Regions from separate parts of the Sinorhizobium alkalisoli genome, predicted to be linked through region 2. Evidence: riboswitches for the same ligand, from Rfam matches in the RefSeq annotation. Region 2 holds a riboswitch; each other region holds the start of a gene.

Region 1 (3,270 bases), on a different replicon from region 2:
CCGGCGCCATGACGCGCGCCAGCGCGGCGCGGCGCGCCTCGCCGCCGGAAAGCCGCTTGGGATCTTCTTCCCCCGTCAAACCGAGATGCTGCAACAGATAGCTGACGCGATAGGGGTCGTCGCCCGGGCCGAGCCCGGACTCCGCATAGGCCTGCACGTTGTCGTAGCCCTCGAAGTCCGGCGCCTGGTGCAGGTAGCGGATCGTCGCCGAGGGATGGCGGAAGACCTCGCCGGATTGCGGTTCGGCAAGGCCGGCGGCGATCTTCAGCAGCGTCGACTTGCCGGAACCATTGCGGCCGACGAGGCAGATGCGGTCGCCGGGCTCCACCTGCAGGCCGGCGCCGGCGAGAAGCGGCGCGCCGCCGAAGGTGAGGAAAATGTCGTCGAGTTTCAGGATGGGGGGCGCCAAGGCGTCAGGCTCCGGAAAGATCATAGGGCCGGGCAAGCACGACGGCCCGGCCGGATTTCAGGGAAAGGCGAACGGGGCCTTCCGCCACGTTGGAAATCGTCCGCGACGATCCGAAGGGCAGATGGAAATCGTCGAGCGGATAACGCGCGTTTTCGATGGTGAGGCCGGAAAGCTCGGTGAAACCGAGGATCGAGAACAGGCTGCCCTTGGGCAGGTCGATCTCCCGCGACCCCGGCCGCAGCGGCCAGGCCTCTTCCTCGCCGGAGGTCATGAAGACCGCAAGCCCCTCTTCCGCGAGCGCGGCGAGCCGCAACAAGTGCAGAAAGGCATGGTCGCTACGGGTGCCGCCGAGCGCACCGGCAAAGATCAGCGACGTCGCGCCGCGCGAAAGCGCCGCCTCGACGGCGATCTCGCCATCGGTGGCGTTCTTCTCCGCCGGGTATTTTTCCCGCGGCACCTCGGCGAATTCCGAAAAGAGCGACTCTTCGGTCGAATCGAAGTCGCCCACCCAGAGGTCCGGCAAGACTTGCAGCGTCCTCGCATGGCGCATGCCGCCGTCGGCGGCGATAAACCGGCTGCCGGCCAATTGCGCCGTTAGCCGCTCCGTCAGGGTAAGCGCGCCGCCGAGAAGAATTGTGAAGGGTGATTGGCTCATGGCAGAAGCCCATAGCGCAAAGCGGCTCTGAAGGGAAAGGCCCGGCACCGCCGTTTGCGTCCGGTATCCTTCGCCAACGTCACTCGCGCGGCTCGGGTTCCGCGCCATTGTCGGGCCGGAGCAGATCCGCATAGATGCCGGGCGTCGAATCCGGTATTTCCACCGCACCGACGGTGCGCGTGTAGAATTCGGTCGGACCGGCGCCGCCGATGATCGCATAGGCGTAGCCGGCCGCGCGCATCGCGATCAGGCTTTCAATGAGCAGCGCCTCGCCGATGCCGCGGCCGCGCATCGTCCCATCCACTCCGGTAGGGCCGAAGAAGCCGAGCGCGGTCACGTCATGGCAGGCGAATCCGACGAGCGCGCCCTGATGGAGCGCGATATGGATGCGTGTCGGCGTCGAGGAGAAGGCGGCTTCCGCCTCTCCCGCCCAGCCGGCGCCGAAATGCTCACCCACCCAGCAGACGACGGTCCGGCGCTCGGGCGCCATGGCGCGCCGGATCGAGATGTCGGGGCCGAGCCGGCCGGCGCGACTCTCCGGCAGGGCGTAGAGCCGAACGAGCATGTCTGGCATCAACCCATACCCCGCGCCTTGTGACCGGCCGTCCGTGAACTAACTTCGCCGGTACGTGTTGAACATGTGAGGAAGGCCTCCGCATCTTGATAGCGCAGACGGCGTGCCAAGCGAAAGCCCCTGACGCATGGGCCCGAAAATCGGACCGATATTCGAGAAGCTCGGTGCGGAGATTCCAGGAGTTGCAGCGAGCATTGCGCATCTCAAAGACGCGCGGCGCTCCTAAAACTGCGCTTGCGTTGACTGCCGCCGGAAGCTAAATCTTGGCCTGCTCTAACGGGGTGCCATCCGCCGGCTTTCGGGCGGTGGCTGAGAGGCGTCACGCCAACCCGCGGAACCTGATCCGGCTCGTACCGGCGGAGGGATTAGAAGCGATCGGACCGAACGCCCTTTTCCCGTGCAGCAAGAACAACAGGGAAGAGGTGCCACATGCCCAGTTCATTCCACAGCAAGATAGTCAACCGGCTTGCGATCGCCGCCTTTGCCCTCGCCGCCTCTTCGGCAAGCGCCCTTGCCGCGGAAAAAACGCTGACGATCTACACCTATGAGAGCTTCATCAGCGAATGGGGCCCGGGCGCCAAGGTCGCCGAGGCTTTCGAGAAGAGTTGCGGCTGCAAGGTCGACTATGTCGGCGTCGCCGACGGGGTCGAGTTGCTGACGCGGCTGAAGCTCGAGGGTGAAGCCACGAAGGCCGACATCGTCCTCGGACTCGACACCAATCTGGTTGCCGAAGCCAAGGCCACCGGCTTCTTCGCGCCACACGCCCTCGACACCAAGGGGCTCGAGGTTCCCGGCGATTTTTCCGACGGCGTGTTCATTCCCTATGACTACGGCCACTTCGCCGTGGTTTATGACACGGAAGTGCTGAAGGAGCCGCCGAAGAGCCTGAAGGAACTGGTCGAAGGCGATCCGTCGCAGAAGATCGTCATCGAGGATCCGCGCACCTCGACGCCCGGCCTCGGCCTGCTGCTCTGGATGAAATCGGTTTATGGCGACGAGGCGGGCGAAGCCTGGGCCAAGCTCAAGGATCGTGTTCTGACGGTGACCCCCGGCTGGTCGGAGGCCTACGGACTCTTCACCAAGGGCGAGGCGCCGATGGTGCTTTCCTACACCACCTCGCCCGCCTACCATATGGTTGCCGAAAACACCGACCGCTACCAGGCGGCGCCATTCGCCGAGGGCCATTACATCCAGATCGAAGTGGCCGGCATGACGAAGAACGCGGACGATCCGGAACTTGCCCGGCAATTTCTCGCCTTCATGATCGGACCCGAATTCCAGTCGATCATTCCGACGACCAACTGGATGCTGCCGGTCGGCGAAACCAGGGAGCCCCTGCCGGAGGCGTTCGGCAAGCTCGTCCAGCCTGAAAAGACGTTCCTGATGTCGCCCCAAGACGTCGCCGATAACCGCAAGGCCTGGATCGACGAGTGGCTGGCGGCGATGAGCCGAAACTGAGGCCAAGCAGGTTCCGGGAAGTCGCACGCGAATTCCGATGAGAACCTGCAAAGGAATAAGAGCTAAATTGTTTGCGCGCGAGAACAGGATGACGATTGCCGCCGGGGGCTTGGTCCTCGGCGGCATCCTGCTTTTCGTCGGCCTCGCCGCTGCGGCTCTGCTCGCACACGGCGG
Region 2 (3,270 bases):
AGCAGAGCATGGCGGTGCCGAACCAGCCGATCATCGCCGCGCCGATCCCGGAGGTGATGTGGTCGTAGCCGGGCGCGATGTCGGTCGTCAGCGGCCCGAGTGTATAGAAGGGGGCCTCGCCGCAGGTTTTGAGCTGCTTGTCCATGTTCTCCTTGATCTTGTGCATCGGCACATGGCCGGGGCCCTCGATCATCACCTGGCAGTCCTTCGCCCAGGCGATTTTCGTCAGTTCGCCGAGCGTTTCGAGTTCGGCGAACTGCGCCCGGTCATTGGCGTCGGCGATCGAGCCGGGACGCAGGCCGTCGCCGAGCGAGAAGGAGACGTCATAGGCGCGGCAGATGTCGCAGATCTCCTCGAAATGCTCGTAGAGGAAGCTTTCGCGGTGGTGGTGCAGGCACCACTTGGCCATGATCGAGCCGCCACGCGAGACGATGCCGGTGACGCGGTCGACGGTCAGCGGGATATAATGGAGCCGCACGCCGGCATGGATGGTGAAATAGTCGACCCCCTGTTCGGCCTGCTCGATCAGCGTGTCGCGGAAAACCTCCCAGGTGAGATCCTCGGCGATGCCATTCACCTTCTCCAAGGCCTGGTAGAGCGGCACCGTGCCGATCGGCACCGGCGAGTTGCGGATGATCCATTCGCGAATATTGTGGATGTTGCGGCCGGTCGAAAGGTCCATCACCGTGTCGGCGCCCCAGCGCGTCGCCCAGACCATCTTCTCGACTTCCTCGGCCATCGACGAGGTGACGGCGGAATTGCCGATATTGGCGTTGATCTTCACCAGGAAGTTCCGGCCGATGATCATCGGTTCGGATTCCGGATGGTTGATGTTGGCGGGGATGATCGCCCGGCCGCCAGCGACCTCCTGGCGGACGAATTCCGGCGTGACGAAATCAGGCACCGACGCGCCGAAGCTCTCGCCGTCGCGTGTGAGTGTCTCTTTCGCCGCCTTGCGGCCGAGGTTTTCGCGGATGGCGATGAACTCCATCTCCGGCGTGATGATGCCGGCCCGGGCATAGGCGAGCTGGGTGACGGCCCGGCCCGGCTTGGCGCGCAGCGGCTGATGGAGCATGGGGAATTCCGGCGTCAGCCGCTCGCCGGTGGCAAAACCGTTGTCCTCCGCCTTGACGGCGCGGCCCTCGTAACGCTCGACATCGCCGCGTGCCACGATCCAGTCGCGGCGCAACCGCGGCAGGCCGGCGTCGATGCGGATGTCGGCGTCGTCGAGCGTGTAGGGGCCGGAGGAATCATAGACCGTGACCGGAGGCTCCCCGGAGGTCGGATGCAGCGCGATCTCGCGCATCGGGACGCGCAAATCGGGATGGAGTTCGCCCGGTTTGTAGACTTTTTTCGAGGCGGGGAGAGGTCCCTGCGTGACGGAGGGCGGCGTGGAAAGAGGTTTGAGAACGTTCATCTTGAGGCTCCAATTTTTGCGTTGGAGACCCAGTTCTGAAGCCGGAAGGATGAAAAGACGCTGTGCCGACGGAACGTGAAACTACGGAATCCTGGCTTTCGCACGTCTGCACCGTCCCTACGCCAGTATGAACTGGATCAGGTTCAACGGGTCACTGCGCGCTCCAGCAGTATCTCAGCCCCTTGCCGGGACCCCCCTGGTGAATGGCGCCCATAGTCACCGATATCGCCGCGCCGTCAAGATGGTTTTTTGGGACCCCAGCGAGGCACTCGCGGTGGACTGTCTCGTTTCTCGCCTCCCGCTTGGTTGGAACATCAGGGCACAGGGACTATTCTCTTAGGAAACTGATCGCGATCAGTGCGGTCGGGCGCAGCCTTGTCGATAGTGGATGGGATGGGAATGAGGAGCGTGTTCTGATCAGGAAGATCGGGGAGAAGGCCTTGCACGTGTGGAGCCGAAAGTGGGGAAGAGAGCCCCGGTCGACTCCCGTATCGCCGATGCGCAGCTTCTGGGGGCTGATGTGGGCCTATTGGTTTTCCGAGAAGTGGCAGGAGGCCTGGGGGCTGGCAGCGGTCATCGTCGTGCTCACCGGTCTGTCGGCGATTGCGAGCGTCTGGTTCGCCGAAGCCTCGGGCGAACTCGTCAGCGCGATAGCCTTTCTCCACCATCCGCAAAATCCCACGACGCTCAGCTCCATTCTGACGATCGCGGGGACGCTCGCCGCGATCATGGTGCTGAAATCCATCGCGTTCACGGCCGTGCGCCACTTCTTTTCGACGACCCTGCATCGCAAATGGCGGGCCTGGCTTGACCGACGCTTCAATGACGCGCTGCTCGACTGCAAACATACCCATCTTCACCTGCAGCGCGGCGTGGCGGAAGCCATTCCGACGTCGGTGGGCGTGCCGGACAATATAGACCAACGCGTCCAGGAATCGATCAAGGGCATGACCGGCGGCGCTATCGGGCTTGCCATGGGCGTTGCCGGGGTGACCCTGTCGCTCTACTTCGTCGGCGGCAGGATCATCGAGACCTCGACGGAGGTGAGCGGGCTGGAGTTTCTCGGCAGCTATGGCAGCGCCTTTCTGACGCTTGTTGCCGTCGCTGCCTACGTCCCCTTCAATACTTATGTCGCCGCCAAGCTCGGCGCGATCCAGCAGCGGCTCGACGTCCGGATGCAATGGGCCGAGGGCAGCTACCGCCGCGAACTGACGACGCTTCTCCACCGCAGCTTCCATGTCGCGGCCTCGCAAGCGGAAGGGGTCCAGAAGCGCATCCACAGGCGGCGCTATCGCGACATCGACCAGACTTGGTCGAACCTGAACATCCTGACGGCGTGTTATATGGGCTTCGAGCTCGTCCACAATTTCTTCGGCCAGCGCATCGTCGCCTATGCTCCGGGTCTGCTTCCCTATGTCAATGGCAAGGTCACGCTGCAGGGCTATGTCACCGGGGCGGAGCTTGCCAATGCGATCATCAATGATTGCTCCTGGTTCATCCACGTCATGCCGGACATAGCAAGGCTGAGAGCGAATGCGCGCCGCATCACCGATCTTGCCAATGCGATCGAGGACGTTCAGCGGCCCCGCGCTTTCTATGCCCGGACAGGTCACGCGGAGTTGAACCGCGTCTGGCAGGATCCCGAATTCGGCGTGACGATCCGCCGCCTCGAGCTGATGCATCCTGGCCATGACCTGCCCTTCATTACGACCGGCTATCTCCACATCAGTCCTGGCGAATGGACGCTTCTCGTCGGCAGGTCGGGCAGCGGCAAGTCGTCGCTGCTCAAGGCGATAAACGGTCTCTGGCCGCATGGCCGCGGCACAGTCGCCCTGCCCGGAAACGTGCGCACG
Region 3 (3,270 bases), 950 kb from region 2:
TATTTGCACAGACTATTCTCGCGCGTTGCGGAGAATCATCGTAATTTCATCGAATTACATTTCTTCCTAAATGAGATTATACGCATGGAGATGGCACAATCGAGACTTGGCGAGGCTATCGGGGATCACGTTCACGGCATCCGCGCCTGCAACGAGTGCCCGCTCCAGGGAAGGAACGGGCACTCATAGCAGGTTGGGAGGTCCTGGTTTGCCGCCAGCGCGTGCACTGTCGTCAATGTCGCCGCCGATGTTCCACGTGTGAGAATTCTACCGTGCGGGACCTCAGGTCGGCAGGCGCCGCCGCGCGACTGATTCAATTGGACTTGCGGTCGAGGCCGACGATCCAGGCCGCAACCATGAAGACGATCGCCGCCATCAGGGCGCCGAACGCCAGAAGGTAAAACAGGAAATATTCGATCAGCCGGGGCGCGAACAGGAGTGCACGCCACAATAGGCTTGGCGACTGCCGCCAGTCCGGCAGTTCGTCACGATTGAAAGCCTCCAGTCGACGAGCAAGAAAGTGCATATCGCTGAACCCGCTGTCTTTCGTTAACCATAGACGATAGTCTTTTCCGGCTCAACCATGGCAATAGCAGGGCATGAGGCTGGCATGCCTCCCAATTTGACGTTAAGAGTTCCACCATTGGTGGAAATGATGCACCGGTCCCCGCCCCTGCCCGACCTTCAGGTCGTCGGCGGCGGAAATTGCTCCATGCAGATAATGTTTGGCTGCGCGGACCGCTTCGGCGAGCGGTAGCCCCGAAGCGAGGCCCGCGGCGATTGCAGCTGAAAGGGTGCAGCCGGTACCGTGATCATTGTGTGTCTCTATGCGCGATGCCGGCAGACGCAGCAACGTTTGGCCATCGAGGAAGACGTCCGTGGCGTCGCCACCGGGCAGATGTCCTCCTTTGACCAGCACGGAACGGGCTCCAGTCTTCAAGAGCGCCTCGGCCTGGCGCACCATCTCTCCTTCACTCTCGGCGGTCGGACGGCCGGTCAGAAGTGCCGCTTCGGCCAGGTTCGGGGTCGCGACGAGTGCCAGAGGCAGCAGGTCTTCGATGAGTGCTGCGATCGCTCCCGGGTGGAGCAGACGATCGCCGGAGGTTGCAACCATCACCGGGTCGACGACCGCAAGCCTGCCGTAACGGCGCAGGCCATCGGCGATGACGGCAATTGTCTCCCGTCGCGACACCATGCCGATCTTCACCGCCTTCACGTCCAGGTCGCTAAGTACAGCTTCCATCTGTGCCGCCACCATTCCGGCCGAGACGTCCTCAACGGCGGCAACACCCCTGGTGTTCTGCGCGGTGATCGCCGTAACGACGCTTGCACCGTAAACCCCGAGCGCCGAGAAGGTCTTGAGGTCGGCCTGGATGCCGGCACCGCCGCCCGAATCCGATCCGGCAATGGTGAGCGCCACCGGCGCAATGGGGCGAGGAGGCATCATCTATCGAACTCCCGACACACGTCACGGAGATCCGGTAAGGCGAAGAATTGGCTTGGCTTGCCGAGGGCGACCCATTCCGTTCCTACGCCGGCATGACCCGGATCAGGTTCAAGGGTCCGGCTCACCACCGTCTCAGCGCCGCCCGGCGCTCCCCTCGGAATGGCGGCATTCTATGCGTCAGCAGCCCCGGGGTGTCAATGCAATGCGGCCGCGGCACTGGCGCACGAGCCGGTCGACGTGAAGCCGGACGATCTTGCTCATTGCCGGGAGCGACGACGCGTTTCGCGCTCGAAAACTTTGCCGTTTGCGCTATTCTTGCGCAATTCCTCCGACACGAAAGGAGCACATCATGGCCCTGCGCATCAACGACACTGCCCCCGATTTTACCGCCGAGACAACCCACGGCACGATCAATTTCCACGAATGGATCGGTGACGGATGGGCGGTCCTCTTCTCTCACCCGAAGAATTTCACGCCCGTATGCACCACCGAACTCGGCGCCATGGCGGGGGTGGAAGACGAATTCCGCAAACGCGGCGTCAAGATCGTCGGCATCTCCGTCGATCCGGTCGAGAGCCATGCCAAGTGGAAGGGCGACATCAAGCTCGCGACGGGCTTTGACGTCGAATATCCGCTGATCGGCGATCGCGATCTCAAGGTGGCCAAGCTTTACGACATGCTGCCGGCCGACGCCGGGGACACTTCCGAGGGCCGCACGCCTGCCGATAATGCGACGGTGCGATCGGTTTACGTCATTGGTCCGGACAAGAAGATCAAGCTGATGCTGAGCTATCCGATGACCACCGGCCGCAATTTCGAAGAGATCCTGCGGGCGATCGATTCGATCCAGCTCACCGCCAAGCATCAGGTGGCAACGCCTGCCAATTGGAAACAGGGCGAGGATGTCATCATCACGGCCGCGGTGTCGAACGAGGATGCCGTCCAGCGCTTCGGCTCCTTCGAGACGGTTCTGCCCTATCTCAGGAAGACCAAGCAGCCGACGGCTTGAGACCGCCGGCCAACCGGGGATAGATACCATCATTCGCCGCGAAACCACGGGTTTCGTGGCGGTCTTTTTTGAGCCGCGCGGTACGTTCCTGCGGATGCACGAGCGCGGAGGATTTCATCAGTCGGCCTCCAGCGTGTCGATGATGTCGGCGAGGACGCCGTGCAGTGCGTCTCGATAGCCGGTACGGGCGGAAGGCCCATCCTGTTCGGAGGTCATCACGACGGTCAGCTTCAAGTCCGGCACGATATAGAGCATCTGGCCGCCGTAACCCCAGGCGAAATGCACGTCTTCGCCGCCGATCTGCCGGGTGAACCAGCCGTAGCCATAGGCGTCGCCGGAAAATCGCGAATTCGTGTGTGCCTGCCAGGAGAGATCGATCCAATTGTCCGGGATGACTTGGCGCCCATCCTCCGTCCGGCCGCGATTGCGGTAGAGCTCGCCGAAGGCGAGCAGAGAGCGGGCGGTCATGGCCATCTCGTTTCCGCCGAGATAGATCCCCTGCGGATCGCGCGACCAGGCGTCGATGCGAAACCCATCGACCGGACCCAGCCATTCGCGCGCAAGGGCCAGGGTCGACTTGCCGCCAACTTTCGTCAGGATCGCTGACAGGAGATGCGTCGACGCCGTCGAATAGAGCATCCTCCCTCCCGGCTCCGCGTCGAACGGCTGCGCAAGTGCGAAACGAACCCAATTGCGGCTTGAAACCCAGCGCCCGTAGTTCGGGCCGGACAGTCGGCCCAATCCCGCCTGCATCGACAACAGGTTGCCGATCGTGATGTCGCCGATGCGCGGGTCGGCCGGGGAAGGCAGGTCC

Evidence for each region. A riboswitch is a leader RNA that binds a small molecule or an ion and turns the genes downstream of it on or off. The one in region 2 is predicted to bind thiamine pyrophosphate.
Region 1: it holds a riboswitch for thiamine pyrophosphate, as region 2 does, so the genes downstream of both, thiB (thiamine ABC transporter substrate binding subunit) here and thiC (phosphomethylpyrimidine synthase ThiC) in region 2, are expected to answer to the same signal.
Region 3: it holds a riboswitch for thiamine pyrophosphate, as region 2 does, so the genes downstream of both, thiD (bifunctional hydroxymethylpyrimidine kinase/phosphomethylpyrimidine kinase) here and thiC (phosphomethylpyrimidine synthase ThiC) in region 2, are expected to answer to the same signal.

Annotation. Positions count from the first base shown of each region.
Region 1 covers NZ_CP034909.1:3,186,635-3,189,904, forward strand. Annotated here, with positions in the region: gene EKH55_RS15300 (ABC-F family ATP-binding cassette domain-containing protein) at 1-409, opposite strand, end outside; gene EKH55_RS15305 (thiamine diphosphokinase) at 414-1,064, opposite strand; gene EKH55_RS15310 (GNAT family N-acetyltransferase) at 1,144-1,638, opposite strand; TPP riboswitch at 1,906-2,020, shown strand; gene thiB (thiamine ABC transporter substrate binding subunit) at 2,068-3,096, shown strand; gene thiP (thiamine/thiamine pyrophosphate ABC transporter permease ThiP) at 3,185-3,270, shown strand, end outside.
Region 2 covers NZ_CP034910.1:364,572-367,841, reverse strand. Annotated here, with positions in the region: gene thiC (phosphomethylpyrimidine synthase ThiC) at 1-1,417, opposite strand, end outside; TPP riboswitch at 1,514-1,625, opposite strand; gene EKH55_RS19320 (ABC transporter ATP-binding protein/permease) at 1,915-3,270, shown strand, end outside.
Region 3 covers NZ_CP034910.1:1,318,421-1,321,690, reverse strand. Annotated here, with positions in the region: gene EKH55_RS23950 (hypothetical protein) at 314-526, opposite strand; gene thiD (bifunctional hydroxymethylpyrimidine kinase/phosphomethylpyrimidine kinase) at 629-1,444, opposite strand; TPP riboswitch at 1,510-1,612, opposite strand; gene EKH55_RS23940 (peroxiredoxin) at 1,797-2,456, shown strand; gene EKH55_RS23935 (serine hydrolase domain-containing protein) at 2,574-3,270, opposite strand, start outside.